2 linked regions of the Undibacterium parvum genome follow. The protein of the gene in region 1 interacts with the protein of each later gene in a pairwise test. Links are inferred from orthologs where the notes say so. Each region holds a gene or a part of one and is shown on either strand. Other genes may lie near its edges. The genes, in order: secD and pheT.

What was found.
Region 2: the proteins of secD (region 1) and pheT interact in binary tests that used the Escherichia coli proteins (3 or more experiments, as listed by UniProt). The link is inferred for Undibacterium parvum from one-to-one orthologs.

The regions. Positions count from the first base shown.
Region 1 is NZ_CP034464.1:3,065,123-3,082,344, reverse strand. What follows is about bases 6,796-9,761. They hold secD (protein translocase subunit SecD), read right to left. Parts: upstream 9,247-9,761; coding sequence 7,345-9,246; downstream 6,796-7,344. Other genes in these bases: yajC (preprotein translocase subunit YajC), read right to left, coding at 9,380-9,703; secF (protein translocase subunit SecF), read right to left, coding at 6,796-7,330. Outside these bases: EJN92_RS13465 (ATP-binding protein), read right to left, coding at 1-474; bifunctional glutamate N-acetyltransferase/amino-acid acetyltransferase ArgJ, read right to left, coding at 508-1,746; EJN92_RS13455 (efflux RND transporter permease subunit), read right to left, coding at 1,900-4,986; EJN92_RS13450 (efflux RND transporter periplasmic adaptor subunit), read right to left, coding at 4,983-6,221; more of secF, read right to left, coding at 6,392-6,795; tRNA guanosine(34) transglycosylase Tgt, read right to left, coding at 9,843-10,976; tRNA preQ1(34) S-adenosylmethionine ribosyltransferase-isomerase QueA, read right to left, coding at 10,978-12,057; ATP-dependent DNA helicase RecG, read left to right, coding at 12,369-14,441; EJN92_RS13415 (GNAT family N-acetyltransferase), read left to right, coding at 14,505-15,002; EJN92_RS13410 (SDR family NAD(P)-dependent oxidoreductase), read left to right, coding at 15,112-16,035; EJN92_RS13405 (ATP-binding protein), read left to right, coding at 16,308-17,222. UniProt on the Escherichia coli protein: Part of the Sec protein translocase complex. Interacts with the SecYEG preprotein conducting channel. SecDF uses the proton motive force (PMF) to complete protein translocation after the ATP-dependent function of SecA.
Region 2 is NZ_CP034464.1:3,827,454-3,832,343, reverse strand. What follows is about bases 256-3,285. They hold pheT (phenylalanine--tRNA ligase subunit beta), read right to left. Parts: upstream 2,969-3,285; coding sequence 542-2,968; downstream 256-541. Other genes in these bases: pheS (phenylalanine--tRNA ligase subunit alpha), read right to left, coding at 3,050-3,285; EJN92_RS16770 (integration host factor subunit alpha), read right to left, coding at 256-398. Outside these bases: EJN92_RS16775 (MerR family transcriptional regulator), read right to left, coding at 1-36; more of EJN92_RS16770, read right to left, coding at 45-255; more of pheS, read right to left, coding at 3,286-4,066; rplT (50S ribosomal protein L20), read right to left, coding at 4,205-4,564; rpmI (50S ribosomal protein L35), read right to left, coding at 4,593-4,790.

The sequences.
Region 1 (17,222 bases):
CTTGTAACCGGGTTCGCCGTCTTCGAAAGAGAGATCGTCGCAAAAGATGATGAAGCGCTCGGGCCGTTCCGCCACCAGATCGACGATATCCGGCAAATCGCACATATCGGCTTTATCCACCTCGATCAAGCGCAAGCCTTGACTAGCGAATTGATTCAGGCAAGCCTTGATCAAGGAAGATTTTCCGGTACCGCGGGCACCGGTCAGCAACACATTATTGGCAGGTTTACCGTGTACAAACTGACGCGTGTTTTGCTCTATCTGGGCTTTTTGCACGCTGATATTTTGCAGATCGTCTAGCCCTATCACAGAGACATGCTTGACCACTTGCAGGAAGCCCTGACCACCGCGTTTGCGCCAGCGAAAGGCATTGCCAACGCGCCAATCCGGCAACGCGGTAGGCGCTGGCAAGATGGATTCGAGGCGGCTAAGCAGATGCTCGGCACGCATTAAAAATTGATCCAGTTGGCTCATGATATCCTTGGCTAAATAATCGCTGATTCCTGATCAAGAACGATAATCGGCATTGATAGAGACATAGTCATGCGACAGATCGCAAGTCCAGACCGTGGTTTTAGCCTCACCGCGTCCCAGTTTGACGCGTATCGTGATTTCGCTTTGCTGCATCACGCGCTGACCGTCTTCTTCACGGTAATCAGGATTGCGGCCGCCGCTCTTGGCCACCAAGACCTCATCGAGATACATATCGAGTTTACTGACATCCAGATCGTTGACGCCGGCATAGCCGATCGCCGCCAGGATGCGCCCCAGATTTGGGTCAGACGCAAAGAAGGCGGTTTTTACCAGCGGTGAATGGGCGATAGAATACGCAATCTTGCGGCATTCTTCCAGATCACGCCCCTCTTCCACTGCAATACTGATAAATTTAGTCGCGCCTTCACCATCACGGATAATCATGTGTGCCAGTTTTTGCGACAAGGCATTGACTGCTGTCGCCAATGCCAGATATTCGGGTGAGTCGATCTCGGTAATTTCCAGCTCAGAAGCACCGGTGGCGATCAGCATGAAAGAATCATTGGTCGAGGTGTCGCCATCAATCGTGATGCAATTAAAAGATTGATCAGCCGCTTGCTTGACCATATGCTCCAGCACCGATTGCGAAACCTTGGCATCCATCGCCAGATAACCGAGCATGGTCGCCATATTCGGCTTAATCATGCCGGCGCCTTTACTGATACCTGTCATGGTGACGGGGATGCCGTTGATCACGACGTAGGACGAGGCCGCTTTGGGTTGGGTATCGGTAGTCATGATGGCTTCGGCCGCCGCATACCAATTGTTTTCGCTCAGGCACTCAAGTGCAGCAGGCAAACCGGCGATCAGCTTATCGACCGGCAAAGGCTCGAGGATGACGCCGGTAGAGAAAGGCAAGATCTGGGCTGGCTCGCACTCCAGCAATTCGGCCAGTGCCGAGCAGGTGGCGTTGGCCGCCGCCAAACCAGCGTCGCCGGTACCGGCATTGGCATTGCCGGTATTTACTACCAAAGCACGGATAGGCGCATCGCTCATGTGCAGGGCATCCAGATGCGCCTTGCACACTTGCACCGGCGCGGCACAGAAACGATTGGTGGTAAACACGCCTGCCACCGTCGCCGTTGGAGCCAGCGCCATCACCAGCACATCTTTACGATTTGGTTTCTTGATGCCAGCCTGAGCAAAGCCCAGACGGATGCCAGCGATAGGTTTTAAGTCCGCCGCGACCGGCAGTGGAGAATTAACAGCCATGATAAATATCCTTGCAATGAGATCAATCCATCATTGTAGGGCATTTTTAAATCTGTTTTGTTACATTAGCGTGCGGCCTGCAGAGCTTTAACTTTGCAGGCTGACTCCGCTGGCCGATCTGAGATCAATCACATCAAGATCTGAATAAACTGATCAGGCATGCTGCGCGGTAATCGGGCCTTTGCCGCTGTAACGATCCAGCACTAGATAAATCACCGGCGTGATGAACAAGGTGATCGCCTGCGAGAAAATCAAGCCGCCGACCACCGCCAGACCCAATGGCTGGCGTAACTCAGCGCCCGCCCCCAGGCCGAACGCGATCGGCAGCGCACCGACCAAGGCGGCAAGGGTCGTCATCATGATAGGACGAAAACGTTGGATACAGGCTTCTCGGATCGCCTCGGCTGGCGTCATGCCCTGATGCCTTTGCGCATCCAAGGCAAAATCAATCATCATGATGGCGTTTTTCTTGACGATACCGATCAACAGCAAAATACCTATGGTGGCGATCAGGGTCAGATCCTTATCAAACATTTTCAGCATCAAGAGCGCGCCCACAGCCGCCGACGGCAAACCTGCCAAGATCGTTAAAGGATGGATATAACTCTCGTACAGCACGCCCAGCAAGACATAGATGACCAGCAAGGCAGCGACGATCAAGACCACTTGGCCGGACTGAGAATCTTTAAACACGGCGGCATCGCCACCATACGAAGTAATCACCGAGACTGGCAATTTCAATTCTTCGCGATACGCTTCTATCTTATTGGTGGCGTCACCCAAGGCGGTGCCGGGAGCCAGGTTAAACGACACCGTCACGGCCTGCAATTGACCAACATGGTTAATCGCGGTCGGGCCTACGGTGCGTTTGATGGTGGCGAAACTGGCGAGCGGCACCAGTGCCCCGGTGTTGGCGCGCACATAGATGCCCTCAATCGCAGATTCATCTTGCTTGGCTTGCGGTGCCACTTCCATGATCACCATATAGCTATCGACGCTGGTGTACATGGTAGACACCTGACGCTCACCGAAAGCACTGTAGAGGCTAGACCTGACGCTATCCATATTCACCCCCAAGGCGCTGGCCCTATCCCTATCTATGCTCAAAGATGCTTGCAAGCCTTTGAGCTGCGAATCGGTGGTGACATCTTTAAAGCCGGGGTCAGTGCGCAATTTATCTTGCATTTTTAAGGCCCAGTCACTCAATTCACCGGCCTCTACGCTTTGCAAAATATATTGGTACTGGCTCTTACTAGGGCGACCACCCAGTTGTAGATTTTGGGTAGGACGCAAAAACACATTAATGCCCGCCACCGCGCGCAATTTAGTCCGCAAACCGTCCACCACTTCCTTCATAGGCTTACGTTGATCGCGCGGTTGCAAGTTGACGAACATGCGTCCGTTATTTTGCGCGCCGCTGCCGCCATTAAAGGACGAGGCGGTACGCACATTTGGATCGTCACGGATAATCTTGGCCACTTGATCCTGCAAGATCACCATCGCTGGGAACGAAGTATCCTCAGCAGCCTCGGTCGAGACTTGTATCTGGCCTATGTCTTCTTCCGGAAAAAAACCTTTGGGAATGGTATTGAACAAATAGGCAGTCGCCACAAAGGTCAATACAGCGACGATCAGCACGGCAGTACGATGGCGCAAGGCCAGATCAAGACCACGCGTGTAAGAGCGCAAAGTCGCATTAAAACCGCTCTCAAAACTATGCGTGATCGCTCCCATCCAGCCCGACGGCGGTGGCATCTGATGTTCGCTCTTCAAAAACTGGCTAGCCAGCATAGGCACCAGCGTCAGAGACACGAAGGCCGACACCACAATCGCCAGACTAACGATCACGGCGAACTCATGAAACAATTGGCCGATCACACCCGGCATAAAAAAGATAGGAATGAAGACCGCTATGAGCGAGGTAGAAATTGAAATAATCGTGAAACCAACTTCACGCGAACCCTGTAAGGCCGCCTGAAAAGGTTCCATACCCTGCTCCACATGGCGCATGATATTTTCTAGCATGACGATCGCATCATCGACCACCAAGCCCACCGCCAAGGTCAAACCTAATAAGGAAATATTATCCAGCGTATACCCAAAACCGGACAGCAAAGCGATCGCACCGATCAGCGACACCGGCAAAGACAAAGTAGGAATCAGGGTTGCCACCATGCGGCGTAAAAACAGAAAGATCACCACCACGACCAAGCCTATCGTCAGCAGCAAGGTCAGATTCACATCATGCAGCGCATCACGCACCGAGGCAGATCTGTCATTGGCTAACATAATATTCACAGAGCCGGGCAATTGCGCTTTAAAGCCAGGCATAGCGGCCTTAATAGAATCAACCACCTTAACGGTATTGGCATCGGTCTGGCGCTGTATCGCCAGCATGATGGTGCTTTCGCCATTGAAGTTGGCGGCCGTCTTCACTTGCTCGTAACTATCCTCAACTTGCGCCACGTCGCGCAGGCGCACCACTTGCCCGCCCTTATTGCTGACGATCAGATTGGCAAATTCGGCGGCGTTTTGTAACTGCTTATTCGCCATTAAAGTCAGGGTTTGCTTATCGCCTTCCAGCGTCCCTACCGGTGTATTCACATTCGCGGCGCGCAGACTGATAGAGAGTTCATCGAGCGTCAAATTACGCGCCACCAGAGCATCCGGCATAACGCGAATTCTGACCGCATAACGCTTAATCCCGAAGATATTCACTTGCGCCACACCATCTAAAGTGGAGAGGCTAGGTGAGATCAGATGCTCGGCATAACTGGTCAACTCAGCCAAGCTCAAAGAGGGCGAAGTCATGGCGAGGATCAGCACCGGCGCATCGGCAGGATTGACTTTGCGATACGAAGGCGGCGCCGTCATATCTTGCGGCAGCGAGCGCTGCGCCCGCAGCAAAGCGGCCTGCACATCGACCGCAGCGGCGTCAATATTCCGGTTCTGGTCAAACTCCAGAGTCAGCGAGGTTGAGCCCAGCGTATTGCTAGAACTGATAATCGACAAGCCAGGGATAGTGGCAAATTGCTTTTCCAGCGGCAAAGCCACCGAGGTCGCCATGGTTTCCGGACTAGCGCCGGGCAAGCCAGCAAACACACTGATGACCGGCGTGTTGTAACTAGGTAAGGCAGCCACAGGGATGAAACGATACGCCAATACGCCCGCGACCACGATTGCCAAATTCAGTAGCACCGTCATCACAGGACGGCGAATAAACAGCTCGGACAAATTCATGATGCGCTCGCGCTGGCAGCACTAGAAGCGGGCTTAGGTTCAGGCTTGGAACCCGCCTTATTGTCTACCTTATTTTCCACCTTGGCATCGGCGCCTCTTTCCTTGACCTGCATACCGGGGCGAAGATTTTGCTTGCCATCCAAAATAACTTTGGTACCCGCAACGATTCCACTTACCACAGCATCCTTGCCATAGCTATGCAGCAAATTGACCTTGCGCATGGCGGCCTTGCCTTCCGCATCAACGATATACACAGACTTCTCTTTCGGTCCTATGATGATGGCGTCTTGCGGCACCACGATAGCGTCTTTCAAGGTCAACACGCTCAGTTCTACATTCGCGTAGGCACCTGGCCACAATTTCATTTCTTTATTCTCAAACACCGCTTTTACTTTGACCGTGCCAGAGGCCGCATCCACCATATTATCGACAAATTGCAAGCGCCCCTTAAATTGGCTCTGCCCATCCGGCAAACGCGCCAGCACAAAGCTATCGCTACGTTTCATGCTCTCTAAAGCGTCTTGCAAATTGCGCTGAGGCAGTGGGAAGGTGATGGCGATCGGGTCCATCTGCGTAATCGTTAGCAGCGCAACGCCACTCGCATTGGCCTGCACCGAAGATCCAGTAAAAACATTGATAGCGCCGGTACGTCCAGCGCTGGGAGCGAGGATTTTATTGTAGCCGAGTGCCACCCGCGCGGCAGCGATCGCCGCCTTATCCGACGCGATTACAGCTTGCTGTGCCTGCACTGCAGTCTGACTGGCATCGACGACACTTTGCGCCAGAAATTTTTTCGAGAACAGGTCTTTATTGCGCTCCAGATTGCGCAGATTATCGGCCAGCGTCGCCATGTCTTTGTCCAATTGCGCTTGCGCTTTGGCCAGATTCACCTCATCAATACGGCTATCCAAAGTAAACAAGAGCTCACCAGTGCGTACAAACTGTCCTTCTTTGATATTTACCTTGCTCACCGTGCTATTAACCTGAGCCCGCACTTCGACCGTATTGAGTGCAGAAATAAGACCGTTGGCGCTCAGTAACAATGGGTAATCGCGCTGCTCGGCCACTGCCGTCGTGACGCTGACCGGTTTATTGTTAGGGCCGCCAACCAGATTTTTCCCGGGCATATTTTTATCTGCCGCAGCGCCACCCTCGGGTGTACGTGTGCCGTAGTAGCCAGCACCGGCGACTGCCACAAGCACAGCCGTGATCGTGAAATTTCGTAATTTACTCATCTTATAATTATCCTGTACCGGCGCTGTGCCATTTTGAGCTGTTTAGACCGGAATGTTATGCAAAAGTTCTACCAAGGCAAGATCCTAACAAAGAAAAAGCCAGCACACAGGCTGGCTTTTTCTTTTTATACTTTATGTTACTAAACTAAGTCTTAGTTTCTAGTGCTTATTTACACCACAGCGCCATCGGTATCATCTTTTTCTTTGATAGGCTTGATCAAATCTTCACGCTTCACGCCCAGCCACATGGCAATCGCTGCCGCCACGAACACCGAAGAATAGATACCGAACAAGATACCTATCGTCAAGGCGATTGCGAAGCCGTGCAAAGTAGGTCCGCCAATTAACAACATCGACAACACCATGATCTGGGTACAGCCATGCGTAATCACAGTACGTGAAATAGTGCTGGTAATGGCATTGTCGATCACCTCGGTCACCGAAGTCTTGCGCTGCTTGCGGAAATTTTCACGGATACGATCGAAAATAACCACTGATTCGTTCACCGAATAACCCAATACCGCCAACACCGCTGCCAGTACCGAGAGATTAAATTCCCATTGGAAGAAGGCAAAGAAACCCAGGATGATCACCACGTCATGCAAGTTGGCGATGATCGCAGCGACTGCGTATTTCCATTCGAAACGCAGCGCCAGATACGCCATCACGCCAACGATCACCATCAGCAAGGCGCGCAGACCATCATGCGCCAACTCATCACCCACTTGTGGACCGACGAAGGAAACACTCTGTTTTTTGACGTCAGCATCCTTGGCCAGCAAAGCATTAAATACTTTATCGCCTTGCTGTGCCGTGGTCAGTGCCTTATCTACCGGCAAACGTATCAATACCCTTGAGGCTTCGCCAAAACTTTGTACGTTGGCGTCAGCGATCCCCAAACTATCGATAGTCTTACGCACGTTTTCCAGATTGGCGGGCTTGCTATAACTCACTTCCATCAAGGTACCACCGGTAAACTCTACCGATAAATGCAGACCTCTATGCAGTAGAAAAAATACTGCAGCAACGAAGGTTAACGCGGAAACGACATTAAAAATCAGCGCATGGCGCATGAAGGGAATGTCTTTTTTAATCCTAAATAATTCCATGATGAAGCTCTCTTTTATTCAGTGCGCACTGCAACTGCGGATTGTTCGGTGGTTGCGGTCGGCTTCCAGATTTGTCCTATTGATACAGAGTTGAGTTTTTTCTTACGACCGTACCAGAGATTAACCACGCCACGCGAAACGAACACGGCAGAGAAAATCGAGGTCAAAATACCCAGGCAATGCACCACAGCAAAGCCCTTGATAGGACCGGAACCGAACATCAACAAGGCCAGACCAACGATCAATGTGGTCACATTAGAATCCAAAATAGTCGCCCAGGCTCTGTCGAAACCAGCCGAAATTGCCGCTTGCGCGGTAGCACCGCCACGCAACTCTTCACGAATACGCTCATTGATGAGCACGTTGGCATCAATCGCCATACCCAGAGCCAGCGCAATCGCTGCCATACCTGGCAAGGTCAGGGTCGCCTGCATACCGGACAGCAAAGCCACCAGCAACAGCAAATTAAACGACAAGGCCAGTACGCTGAAGAAACCAAACAACATGTAATACCCAATCATGAAAATCGAGATCGCGGTAAAGCCATACAGCGTTGAATTAAAACCTTGCTTGATATTCTCGGCACCAAGTTGCGGGCCTATAGTGCGCTCCTCTATGATTTCCATGGGAGCCGCCAGCGAACCGGCGCGTAACAACAAAGCCAGATCGGAAGAAGCCGAGGTCGAACCCATGCCGGTGATATTAAAACGTGCACCGAGTTCATCCTGGATAGTGGCAACGGTGAGCAACTCGCCCTTGCCTTTTTCAAACAAGACAATCGCCATTTTTTTACCGATCTTGCCGCGCGTACCTTCGCGCATCTTACGACCACCATCGCCATTGAGATCGATACTCACTGAAGGCTGCTGGTGCTGATCAAAACTGGCGTTGGCACCAGAGATATAGTCACCGGTAATCACAGGATCTTTATACAGAATCGCTGGCCCACCACGGCCTACTTTAAACATTTCTGAACCAAAAGGTACGGCAGTATTTTCATCGACCATGCCGATCACAGTTTCATCGACCAGACGCACTTCCAGCGTGGCAGTTCTACCGATCAATTCTTTGGCGCGTGCCACGTCTTGCACACCGGCCAACTCGACCACGATACGATCCGGGCCTTGCTGCTGTATCAAAGGTTCAGACACACCCAGCTCATTGACACGTTTGGATAAGGCTGTGATGTTTTGTTTCACGCCCTCTGTCATGATTTGCTTCATGGCTTCTGGCTTCATGCTCACTTGCAACAAGAAATCACCGGCCTCAGTACCGACCACTTCCAGCGAATTAGCGTCCTTCATTTGATCTTGCAAAACTGCCTTGGCTTTCAGGCGGGTTGCTTCATCCCGAAATTTTATGCTGACCACGTCGGCTTCGCGGCTAATGCCCGCATGCCGCACTTCTTTTTCACGCAAGACTGAACGCACACTCGCTTGCAGATTCTGCACCTGCTTGGCGACCATCGCCTTGGTGTCAACCTGCATCAAAAAGTGTACGCCGCCCTGCAAATCGAGGCCCAGCACCATAGGCAAGGCACGTATGCTTTGCAACCAGTTAGGCGTGTTCGACAAGAGATTGAAGGCGACAGTGTAAGTAGGATCGGCCAAATCTGGATTCAGGGCTTTTTCCAAAGCGTCTTTGGCTTTGAATTGGGTGTCGGCATCGGCAAAGCGTGCGCGTACCGTTCCCTGTACACCATTATTCTCGTAGAACAAGCCTTCAGTCTTGACGCCCGCTTGCTGTAAAGCTTGTTCAGCGCGGCTGACCATACCACTGTCGACCTTGACGGTAGATTTGGCACTGCTAATTTGTACCGCAGGCGCTTTACCAAAAAAATTCGGCGCAGTGTACAAGGCGCCAAACAGCAGCGCAATCAGGATAATGATGTACTTCCAGAGGGGGTAGCGATTCATAGTGGTTCAGAATAAGTAGTGGTTTTAAAATGCCGACTTAAGCTGACTTAATTAAGCTGACTTAATTGAGCTGGCTTAAATATGCAAAAACGCAGCCCGAAAAAATCCGAGGCTGCGTCAACCAGTGTGCTGATTAAATTGCCTTGATACTGCCCTTAGGCAACAACATGGTAATGGCGCTTTTTTGCACTAGAATTTCAGTGCCACTGCTAATTTCAATGGTGACATAGGCGTCCGCGACCTTGGTCACTTTACCCAAGACACCGCCGGCTGTGACGACTTCGTCGTTTTTCGCCAGTGCATCCATCATAGATTTTTGTTCTTTCTGACGTTTCATCTGCGGACGTATCATCAGGAAATACAGCACCACAAACATCAAAATAATTGGCAAGAAACTCATCAGATCACCACCTGCGCCGAATGGCGAGGATTGTGCGTATGCATTTGAAATAAACACGTTAAAGCTCCAGTAATTGTATAAAATTTGTTATCGGATGTGACTCATTCGACCACCAGCACCGTATATTGTGCCGTTTCAGCCAAATTAAAGTCTAGCGTCCATCCTTACAGCAAAGCGCCACATTCTAGCATTCGGATTACACGCCACGCGCTCTATCTGCGCGAAACTCTGCGACAAACTCAGGAAAACGCTCATCATCGAGGGACTGGCGTATCTTTTTCATCAGATCGAGGTAGTAGTGCAAGTTATGGATGGTATTGAGACGCGCCCCCAGAATTTCGCCAGTACGATGCAAATGATGCAAGTAAGCGCGTGAAAAATTCTTACAGGTATAGCACTCGCAAGTCGCATCCAGCGGCTCTTTTTCCTCTTTGTAACGGGCATTTTTAATTTTGACGTCGCCATAGCGGGTAAAAATCCAGCCGTTGCGCGCATTGCGGGTAGGCATCACGCAATCGAACATATCGATACCATTGGTGACACCGGCCACCAGATCTTCCGGGGTACCGACACCCATCAGGTAATGCGGTTTATTTTCTGGCAGCTTAGGGCCGATATGTTGCAAAACACGCATCATGTCTTCTTTTGGCTCGCCCACCGACAAGCCACCGATCGCGATTCCGTGAAAATTCATTTCATTGAGACCAGCGAGCGACTCATCTCTGAGGTTTTCAAACATACCGCCCTGCACGATACCAAACAGCGCATTCGGATTTTCGCCACGATTGAACTCGTCGATAGAGCGTTGCGCCCAACGCAGAGACATGCGCATCGACTTTCCGGCTTCTTCCGTGGTAGCAGCACGGCCGTCGATCTCGTAAGGGGTGCACTCGTCAAACTGCATGACGATGTCAGAATTTAAGCTGCGCTGTATCTGCATGGAGATTTCTGGCGACAAGAACAGGCGTTCACCATTAATCGGTGAAGAAAACTTCACGCCCTCTTCGGTAATCTTGCGCATCGCGCCTAGTGAAAACACTTGAAAGCCGCCGGAGTCGGTCAGGATAGGTTTATCCCAACCCATAAAATCATGCAGACCACCAAATTTATTGATGACGTTCATGCCCGGACGCAACCACAGATGGAAGGTATTGCCCAGGATGATGTGCGCGTCTATCTCTTTGAGCTCCAGCGGTGACATCGCCTTCACCGAGCCGTAAGTGCCGACCGGCATGAAGATAGGCGTTTCGATGACGCCATGGTTGACACGTACACGGCCACGCCTTGCGGCCGAGGTTTTGTCTTTTTTGATTAAGGTAAACTCTAGCATCTTATTCTTTGTGTTCTGGTGAATTGTCGGTGGAACTAAAGGCCGAACTGCTGGCATTGCTTAACAGCATGGCGTCGCCATAACTGAAAAACCGGTATTGCTGCTTAATTGCATGGCGATACGCTGCGCGGATGCGATCATACCCTGCAAACGCCGAGACCAGCATCAGTAAGCTTGATTTTGGTAAGTGAAAATTGGTGATGAGCCGGTCTACCGTCTTAAACACATAGCCGGGCGTGATAAATAAACGGGTATCGGCACTGCCGGCCTGCAATTGCCCGCTTTGCGAAGCAGACTCTAGCGCCCGCATGCTGGTCGTGCCTACCGCCACCACCGCTTTGCCGCTGGCTTTGGTAGCGCGCACTGCCGCCACGCTCTCCTCCGAGATGGTGTACCACTCGCTATGCATGTTGTGATCGGCTAAATTTTCAGTACGCACCGGCTGAAAGGTGCCAGCCCCTACGTGCAGAGTAACGTAGGCAAAATTAATCCCTTTGGCGCGGCAGCGCTCTAGCAAAGCCTCATCAAAATGCAGACCGGCAGTAGGCGCGGCCACCGCACCGGGCACGCGTGAATACACGGTTTGATAGCGCTGCTCGTCAAAATCGTCGGCATCATGCGTAATATACGGTGGCAAAGGCAGGCGGCCATGCGCCTCGATCAGCTCAAACACATCGCTAGGGAAGTTCAGTGTATAAAACTCACCGGCGCGTTCGCCAACAATGACGTCAAACTGATCGGCCAGACGTATTTTAGTTCCTGCCGGCGGCGACTTTGAGGCCCGCACCTGCGCCAGTACGGCGCGTTGTTCGTCGGTGTTAGCGAGTACGCGCTCCACCAGCACCTCGACTTTGCCACCGCTTTCTTTAACGCCAAAGAAACGCGCTTTCAAGACACGGGTATCGTTAAAGACCAGCAAATCGCCGGCAGTCAGGTGCTCGAGTACATCGGCAAAACTTTGGTCGCTTAGCGTATCGGTCCCCACATGCAACAGGCGCGAAGCCGAACGCTGCGGCAAGGGCAGTTGCGCGATCAAGGCTTCAGGCAAGACAAAATCAAAATCGGATAAAGAATACGTCATGGAAATTATCTAAAAAAATACGGCAAAAGGAAATCTAAAAGCGGATGCGCATACTGCATGCGGCCTACAGGCCGAAAATGCCCTGGAAACCGCATGGATATTGCGCACCTAAAAAATATTCAGGGGAAAAACACCAGAAAAACGCTGTAAATATATGATCAAAAGCGATACACTGTATAAAAAACCAGTAGAATACTATTCTTATTAGCAAGAATACCTGCCAGATTTGCTTTTAAGGCAAAAGTCAGACTATTCTCCACTGCTTATTCGCCACTTATCGCTATTTAATTACGCCCGCTATTTTACACGTCATGACGACTGCCACGCCTAGCAAGACTGAGAAAGCCCGTCCGGCCAAGCCAGCCGCCACGCTGGAACAGAAATTTGCACGCTTAGGGATGCGTAGCGATATGGATTTTGTCTTGCACCTGCCGATGCGCTATGAAGACGAAACCGAGATCGTTTCTATGCGCGATGCCAGCTTGCGCGGTGGCAGTATGGTGCAGATCGAAGGCGTGATCACAGAATGCGATATCCAATACCGGCCGCGACGCCAGTTGGTGGTGACGATAGCCGACGACACCGCGCAAGTGGTGCTACGTTTTCTGAACTTTTACGGTAGCCAAACCAAGCAAATGGCAGTCGGCGCCAGAGTGCGGGCGCGCGGCGAATTGCGTCACGGTTTCTTCGGCGCAGAAATGGTACACCCTGGCTACAAGATGGTGAACCAGGGCGCAGCGCTGCCAACCGCCTTGACGCCCGTGTATCCGGCCGGTGAAGGCGTATCGCAAACCGTCTTGCGCAAGGCGATCTTGCAGGCCATGAGCAAGGTCAATTGGCAAGACACCTTAAGCCCAGCTCTGCTGAGCCGACTCGGTCTGGATGGTTTCGAGGCCAGCGTCAAACTCCTGCACAACCCGCCAGCCGAAGTCGATCAATACAGTTTGATGGAGCATAGCCACCCAGCTTGGGAGCGCATGAAATTCGATGAGCTATTGGCGCAACAACTCTCACTCAAACGCGCTCAGGCAGCACGCCGCAATAAGGGAGCGACCGCCTTGCCCGTGGTGGGTGAATTGTCAGCGGCATTTTTAATGAATCTGCCGTTCGCGCTAACCCAGGCACAAGAGCGTGTGTTGGCCGAGATCCGTGCCGACCTAAAACAAGATTATCCTATGCAACGCCTGTTGCAAGGTGACGTAGGTAGCGGCAAAACCATCGTTGCGGCACTGGCGGCGGTGCAAGCCATCGATAGCGGTTTTCAAGCTGTCTTGATGGCACCGACCGAGATTTTAGCGGAACAGCATTTCCGGAAATTAGCGCAATGGCTAGAACCCTTAGGGATCAAGAGCGCCTGGCTGACCGGCAGTTTAAAAAAGAAAGAAAAGGAGCTGGCTTTAAGCCTGATCGCCTCGGGTGAAGCACAACTGGTGATAGGCACGCATGCGCTGATACAAGACACCGTGCAATTTGCCAAGCTCGGTTTAGTGGTGGTGGATGAACAGCATCGCTTTGGAGTCGGCCAGCGCCTGACCCTACGCAATAAAGGCGTGGCCGGCCAGGTGCCGCATCAACTGATGATGTCGGCCACACCGATACCGCGCACATTAGCGATGACCTATTACGCCGATCTGGAAGTATCGGTGATCGATGAATTACCGCCTGGCCGCACGCCTATCGTGACGCGCATGGTGGATCAGCAAAGACGCGAAGAAGTGATCGCGCGGGTACACGCGGCGGCACTGGACGGCAAACAAGCCTACTGGGTGTGCCCGCTGATAGAAGAATCGGAGGCACTGCAACTACAAACCGCCACCGACACCTACAGTATGCTGGCGGAAGCACTGCCCGATTTAAGGGTCGGTCTGGTACACGGCAAACTCAAGCCGGCCGAGAAACAACTGGTGATGGATGCGTTTATCCGCAACGAAGTGCAGGTACTGGTTGCCACCACGGTGATTGAGGTCGGGGTCGATGTACCGAATGCCAGCCTGATGGTGATCGAGCACGCCGAGCGTTTTGGGCTCTCGCAATTGCACCAGTTGCGTGGCCGGGTCGGGCGCGGTGCCGCTGCCAGCGTTTGCTTGCTGCTGTATCAGGGGCCACTGGGCGGCACCGCCAAACAAAGGCTGATGACCATGCGCGAAACCACCGACGGTTTTGAAATTGCCCGCAAAGATCTGGAACTACGCGGCCCCGGAGAGTTTCTCGGCGCACGCCAATCTGGCGAAGCCATGTTACGCTTCGCCAACTTAGAGACCGATCAATGGCTAGTCGATAAGGCGCGCGCACTCGCCATCGAATTACTACAACATGATCTGCCCACGGTAGAGGCACATTTGCAGCGCTGGCTGGGGCAAAAAGAAGAATTTTTACGGGTGTAGTTGCGTTTAAATCTGAAGTTCTGCAACTCCCTATTTCCTTCAAAAAATTAAGCAGGAACACCCATGCAAGCAATTCGCCTCATCACTATAGTCAACGCCGATCTAAACAATCCACACCATGCCGCAGCAGTTGTGGAATTACTCAACGACTATGCCTGCGATCCTATGGGCGGCGCTGAGGCACTTTCGGATTTTTGCCAGACCAACTTGGTGAGTGAACTAAAAAAACGCCAGAATATCCACGTAATCTTAGCCTGGGTCGATGGGGTGGCGGCCGGTCTGAGTATTTGCATAGAAGGATTTTCCACCTTTGCTTGCCAGCCCTTGCTGAACATTCATGACATCGCGGTTAGTGCGCGCTTTCGCGGACTAGGTATCGCCAAACAGATGCTGGCACACTTAGAACAGATCGCCCTCTCGCGTAATTGTTGCAAAATCACACTAGAAGTCTTGCAAGGCAATACACCCGCCCACGCTCTGTATTCAGCGCAAGGATTTGCAGGCTATCAGCTTGCCCCCTCTCTGGGCGGTGCCATCATGATGCAAAAAAAATTAAGCTAAGCCTATAAATAAAATAGCACGTCCGTTTGAATTTTCTCAATTCAGGACGTCTTACAGGCTAAAATAGGGCATACACAAACCCACCAAACTAGCCAGCGCGAGGAAAAAAATGAGTCATACGAATATCGATTTTACCGGCCGAGTCGCCATTATCACAGGAGCAGGTGGTGGACTGGGGCGCGAGCACGCACTAGCGCTGGCCAAGCGCGGCGCGAAAGTGCTGGTCAATGATTTGGGCGGCGCCCGAGATGGCTCCGGCGGCTCTTCAGCCGCTGCCTTGGCGGTGGTAGAAGAAATCAAAAATATGGGTGGGGAAGCGATTGCCAACGGTGCCTCGGTCACCGATTTTGCTGCGGTCGAAGCGATGGTGAAGCAGGCCATGGATACCTGGGGCCGCGTCGACATCCTGATCAATAATGCGGGCATCCTGCGCGACAAGAGTTTTGCCAAGATGGAGCTGGACGATTTTAAACTGGTGCTCGATGTACATTTGATGGGCGCGGTCAATTGCTGCAAAGCGGTCTGGCCGGTCATGACGGAACAAAAATATGGCCGTATCCTGATGACCACCTCGTCTTCTGGCCTGTATGGCAATTTCGGCCAATCGAATTACGGCACCGCGAAAATGGCCCTGGTGGGATTGATGCAAACCCTGTCTATCGAGGGTGCGAAATTCGATATCCGCGTGAACAGTCTGGCACCGACTGCCGCCACCCGCATGACCGAAAATTTATTCCCGGAAGCCATGCTGCAAGCCTTGCAAGCCTCAGATGTGGTGCCAGCCATGTTGGTGCTAACCGCAGAAAATGCCCCGACTCGTACCATCTTATGCGCCGGTGCCGGTAGCTTTGAAGCTGCGCATATCACCATGACCAGCGGTGCCTGGATAGGGCGCGGCGACGACGCAGCAGAACAATTAGCCGCACAATTGGCAGGCATTAAAAATCGGGATGGCGAAATCGTTCCGGAAACCGGTCTGGCCCAAGGACACCATGAGCTGACCCGTGCCATGAGCCAAACCCATCCGGATTAGTCGCCAAAACCATACCGTGATCGCCTTACCCGACGCAACACCAAGGCCATAATGGGCACGCCGCTAGCGCTGCCTAGTGTTCATGCTGTTGCGTCATTTTTAAAGCCCTACCCTATTTCTACATTTGCGACTAAGATTAGCGATGACAGGATGCACGCGTGCCCGGTCTAAGCTGAGCCTAGGCCCTGGTTCTGAGCATGCAGCAAGCATGTTCTGCAGACAGTCTTAGTCGTCATATCGTTACCTACAGCCTTACCTACAGCAATAGCACTATGAGTAAGATTTTCCTTAAAGTAATCGCCAGCTACTGTCTGTTTTTAGGCCTATTGATCACGATTGCCGGCTTCGGAGTGTATAGCGTTGCCAGCTTACACAGCGCCAATCAGCGCGTAATCCATGAGGACGTGGCGATAGGCATGGCAGCCAAAGACCTGCGTTTTTCAATTTCGCGCGTCCGTCAAAAAGAAAAAAGCAGCTTCATCTCGATCGGACGCCAATTTGACCCACAACGTAACGATCATGTCAGCCAGGAGATGAAAGGCTACAACCTGTATGTAGAGATACTGATAGAAGACATAGACAAATTATCTAAGCTGCCTATCTCCCAAGCATCGCACGACTTTCTGGTCAACATGAAGGACGAAACCAGGCTATATCAAGCCGAGATGAACACGATTTATCAGGAAATTGAAAAAGGGGAAATTCTATCCGCGCGCGATGCCGATGACAGACTCCTGCCCTACAAAAAATATATACGGGATAACCGGGAAGGCATACAGGAAATTTTTGAGCAATCCAAAAACAATGCGGAGCGTGCGACGCTGCAATTAGAAGCAAGCTCAAAAAAAATTGAAACCACGATTTTGTTTTTGGCTGGAACCGCCACGTTGCTCGGCCTGCTAGCCGCGCTGTACACCAGTCGCCTGCTGGCGCGCTCCGAAAAAACCAATGCGCAACTCAATCAAGAGTTAGAACTAAGGGTAAAGGCACGCACCCAGGCTTTACAGGAAAGTAATCAAAACCTCAAAAAAACCTCGGCACATTTGGAAGGCGCAAAAGACGAGTTGGTCAAAAACGAGAAACTGGTGTCGCTAGGCTCCTTGGTGGCAGGTGTCGCACACGAACTCAATACACCGATAGGGGTAGCCGTATTAAGCGCTACCACGCTGCAAGACGATGTCAGAGAT
Region 2 (4,890 bases), 760 kb from region 1 along the record:
TGGCAAGGCCGCAGTGTCTAGATTGAGTTCGCTCATACGGAAAGTCAGGCAGATTGTGAGATAGGACGACTACTAACATCATCAACCATACCTTTTAATTTTTGACTGGCATGGAAGGTCACCACCCGACGTGCCGTAATGGCAATCTCTTCGCCGGTTTTCGGATTGCGGCCCGGACGCTGTGTCTTGTCGCGCAACTGAAAATTTCCGAAGCCGGATAATTTTACGGCCTCACCACGTTCTAGTGCATCGCGTATTTCGCAAAAAAACGTTTCCACCATATCTTTGGCTTCACGTTTATTTAAGCCAACTTGCTCAAAAAGGAGCTCAGCCAACTCTGCCTTAGTCAGCGTTGGCAATTCTTTCTCGGCCTGCGAGCGCACTTTCGCTTCACGCATTGCTCGATTTAAATCTGCATCCAGCACCGACTGAAGTTCAGCGGAAGTCACATCATTCATTGTTTTATTCCTGCTAGCTAAAATAATTAAGGCAATGACCTACAGATGTGGGTGCAGATCATTGCATGCTGACTTTTGATTGATTAACGCAATCTGGCGCCTATTTTATTATTGGCGGCAAGTATCAGCGCGGCCATGGCGGCATCAATTTTATCATCCTGAAGCGTACTCTGAGTATCTTGTAAGCTAAAACGGAAAGCAAGACTTTTTTCATCCGACTCCAAGCCCTTGCCACGATATTCATCAAACAAAACAATAGCTTGCACAATTTTGCACACCTCGTTTTGCAGCAACTCCGCAGCAAATATATCCTGCAATTCCTGCGCGGCGACGGTCTGTTTCACCACCAATGCAAGATCGCGACTAACAGCTTGAAACTTAGACGTTTCCTGATAAACCGGAACTACTACATTCTGCAAAGATGCAACATCAACTTCAAATACCACGGGTGCTAAAGGTAAATCATATTTTTGCTGTAAGCGAGGATGTAACTCACCTATCAGACCAACGATTTGTCCATCGCATTCAATCTGAGCGGAACGACCTGGATGCAAGGCGACGTGCGGAGTCTTCACGAACCTCAGTATTTTCGGCGCAAACAGTGCCTCTAAGTCGGCTTTGACATCGAAGAAATCGACGTTACGACTAGGCTGGCCCCATTGCTCTTCAGCATAAGGACCATACGATAAAGACGCGAGTCGCTTCGGCTGATCGTATCCGGCAACAGTCAAAGGACCGTCTGGGATATTTGCGTTTTTCAAATAAACGGCAGCAATTTCAAAAATTCTTACGCGTCCAATTTTACGATTTAAATTATATCGAGCATTAGCCACCAAACTTCCAATCAAACTCGTGCGCATGACACACATCTGACTGGAAATAGGGTTCTGTAGTTTTATTGGCGCTTCATTTGCACAAAAATCTTTTTCCCAAGACTCTTCCACGAAGCTGTAATTAATCACTTCTTGGTAATCAAGATCAGCAATTTGTCTACGCAGTGTAAATAAAGAACGACGATTTTCCGGCTCAATCAGCATTGCATTCGCGGCGACTGGCGGCAAAGATGGGATATTTTCAAAGCCATACACACGCACTACCTCCTCGATCAAATCTTCTTCAATTTCTATATCGAAGCGATAAGATGGCGGAGTCACCGAGAACAGCCCTGGTTCTTGAGTAAATTGCAGCCCCAACCGAGTAAAGATGTCTGCAATTTGGCTGTCGCTCAGAGCAACCCCGATGACTTTAACCGCGCGTGCCGTTCTCATATTTACAGCAGGGCGTAATGGCAAATTCACGATGTGATCATCGATAGGCCCGACTTTTACATGTGCAGCACCGCCACAGATTTCCACGATAAGGCTAGTGATACGTTCCAAATGCTCTACCGTAGTCGCGAAATCAACCCCGCGTTCGAAGCGATGCGCGGCATCAGTTGAGAAATTCAAACGTCGTGCGCGCCCTTGTATTGCTTGCGGCCACCAGAAAGCGGCTTCCAAATAAATATTCTGAGTATCAAGGCTCACCGCAGTCGAGTCGCCGCCCATGATACCAGCCAGTGATTCGATTTCCTTATCATCCGAAATCACGCCTATCCACTCATCAACGGCAACCGCATTTCCATTGAGCAGCTTCAAAGACTCACCGCTTTTACCCCAGCGCACTTCCAGTCCTCCATGTATTTTGTCCAGATCAAAAACATGGCTAGGACGGCCCATTTCCAACATCACATAATTGGAGATATCGACCAATGCAGAGATTGGACGCTGGCCACTACGCTCCAAGCGCCGTTTCATCCAGTCCGGAGTCGGGGCTTTCGCATTGACTCCGCGAATAATGCGTCCGCTAAAGCGGCCGCACAAGTCAGGTGCAGATATTTTCACAGGCAATTTATCTTGCAAGCTGACGGCAACGATGTGCGCTTCCGGCAACGTCATCGGCGTCCCTGTTAGGGCCGACACTTCACGCGCCACGCCTAGAACAGACAGGCAATCAGCCTTATTCGGAGTAAGTTTAATCGTGAACTTAAGGTCATTTAACTGATAGTAATCTCGGAAATTTTGCCCCACCTGAGCATCTTCGGGAAGATCCATCAGTCCGGCATTTTCTTCCGACAATTTCAGCTCACGCGCCGAGCACAACATACCTTGCGATTCAACACCACGCAGTTTTCCGACCTTAATCTCAAATGGTTTGCCATCTGCACCCGGCGGCAAAATAGCGCCCGCCATGGCACAAGGAACCTTCATGCCGACCCGTACATTCGGAGCTCCGCAAACGATGTTCAACAAAGTGCCGGTGCCGACATCAACCTGGCAAACATTGAGTCGGTCGGCATCGGGGTGTTTCACTATTTCGCGAATTTCTGCGACCACCACATTATTAAAGGGAGGCGCAACTTCTTCGACCTCCTCAACTTCCAATCCAGACATCGTTAAAAGATGTGCCAATTCATCCGAAGTCATCTTCGGATCAACCATGGTGCGTAGCCAGTTTTCAGAGAATTGCATAATTCAGCCGTGAGTAAGTACTTAAGGTACGAGGTAAGCGTTGGAGGGAGAAGCAAAGCATCTCCGCACTATTAAAAATTTTTAGTTAAATTGCTTCAAGAAACGCAAATCACCTTCGTAGAACAGACGTAAATCGCTGATCCCGTAACGCAACATAGCGAGCCGCTCTAAGCCGGATCCAAAAGCAAAGCCTATATATTTTTCAGGGTCTAGCCCCATATTTTTTATCACTGAAGGATGTACTTGCCCAGAGCCTGACACCTCCAACCAGCGGCCTTTTAGCGGACCGCTGCCGAAAGCGATATCGATCTCGGCGGATGGTTCCGTGAAGGGAAAGTAGGACGGACGGAAGCGCACTTGCAAATCATCTGTTTCAAAAAAAGCTTTTACGAAATTAAGGTAAACGCCCTTCAAATCAGCGAAGCTAATATTTTCATCTATCCATAAGCCCTCAACCTGATGAAACATTGGTGAGTGCGTGGCATCGCTATCGACGCGATAAGTGCGTCCGGGTGCGATTACCTTGATTGGAGGTTGATGCATACGCGCATAACGTACCTGCATAGGGCTGGTATGGGTACGCAATAGCAAAGGCTTACCGAAGCTATCATTGCCCTCTATATAAAAAGTATCTTGCATGGAACGAGCGGGATGATTCTCCGGGCTGTTCAAAGCAGTAAAATTGGTCCAGTCATTTTCGATTTCAGGGCCATCCGCCACTGCAAAACCGATAGATCGGAAAATCTCTTCCACCCGCTGCCAAGTACGCATTACCGGATGCACGCCGCCCATGCCACGTCCACGTCCAGGCAAACTAACATCGATCGCTTCGGCATTGAGTCGCGTCTGCATTTGGGCATTTGCCAAAGCATCGCGGCATTCGTTGAGAGCATTTTCAATTTGCTCTTTAACGACATTGATGATCGCTCCCTGTGCTTTACGTTCATCTGGAGCAAGCTTACCCAGGAGCTTCATTTGCTCGGTAATTTGTCCAGTTTTCCCAAGGTAAAGTGCTTTGGCATTTTCCAAAGCGGCGGCGTCTTGGGCAGCAGAAAAGTCTGCTCGCGCTTGAATTACGAGATGATCTAAGGGATTCATGCGATTTTTCCCATTGAAGGGTAAGGGATTACGGGAAGCTAGAAATGACATACCAAAAACAAAACGGGGCACAGGAATCAACCTCTGCCCCGCTCATCTTACGGATTCGCAACTTGCGAATCCGTAACTAACACGTGCTTAAGCAGCCAGTGTAGCTTTGACTTGATTTACAATCGCAGTAAATGCTGGTTTGTCCATCACAGCCATATCAGCCAAGACCTTACGATCGAGTTCGATAGAAGCTTTTTTCAGACCATTCATGAATACGCTGTATGTCAGGCCATGCTGACGTGACGCTGCATTGATACGGGTAATCCACAATGCGCGGAATACACGCTTTTTGTTACGACGGTCACGGTATGCATATTGACCAGCGCGCATAACTGCTTGCTTGGCAATACGGTATACTTTACTGCGACGACCACGATAGCCTTTGGCTAAGTCGAGAACTTTCTTATGACGGGCACGAGCTGTAACCCCACGTTTTACTCTAGGCATAATAACTCCTTAATAGATGAGTATGAGGTTAAGCGTTTGGCATCATGCGCATGACGGATACTGTGTCAGCTGCATTAACGTTCGTGATACCGCGCAATTGGCGTTTATTTTTAGTGGTCTTTTTTGTCAAAATGTGACGCTTGAAAGCGTGACCACATTTGATCGTTCCACCTGGACGTACACGAAAGCGCTTCTTAGCAGAGCTCTTTGTTTTCATTTTTGGCATAGCACATCTGTCTTAACGACAGCTCCAATTTTATATGATGGTAGGTGGCAACAATGACGATGCACTTGGATGCCTACTTCTCACTTAGTGAGGGTGTGAA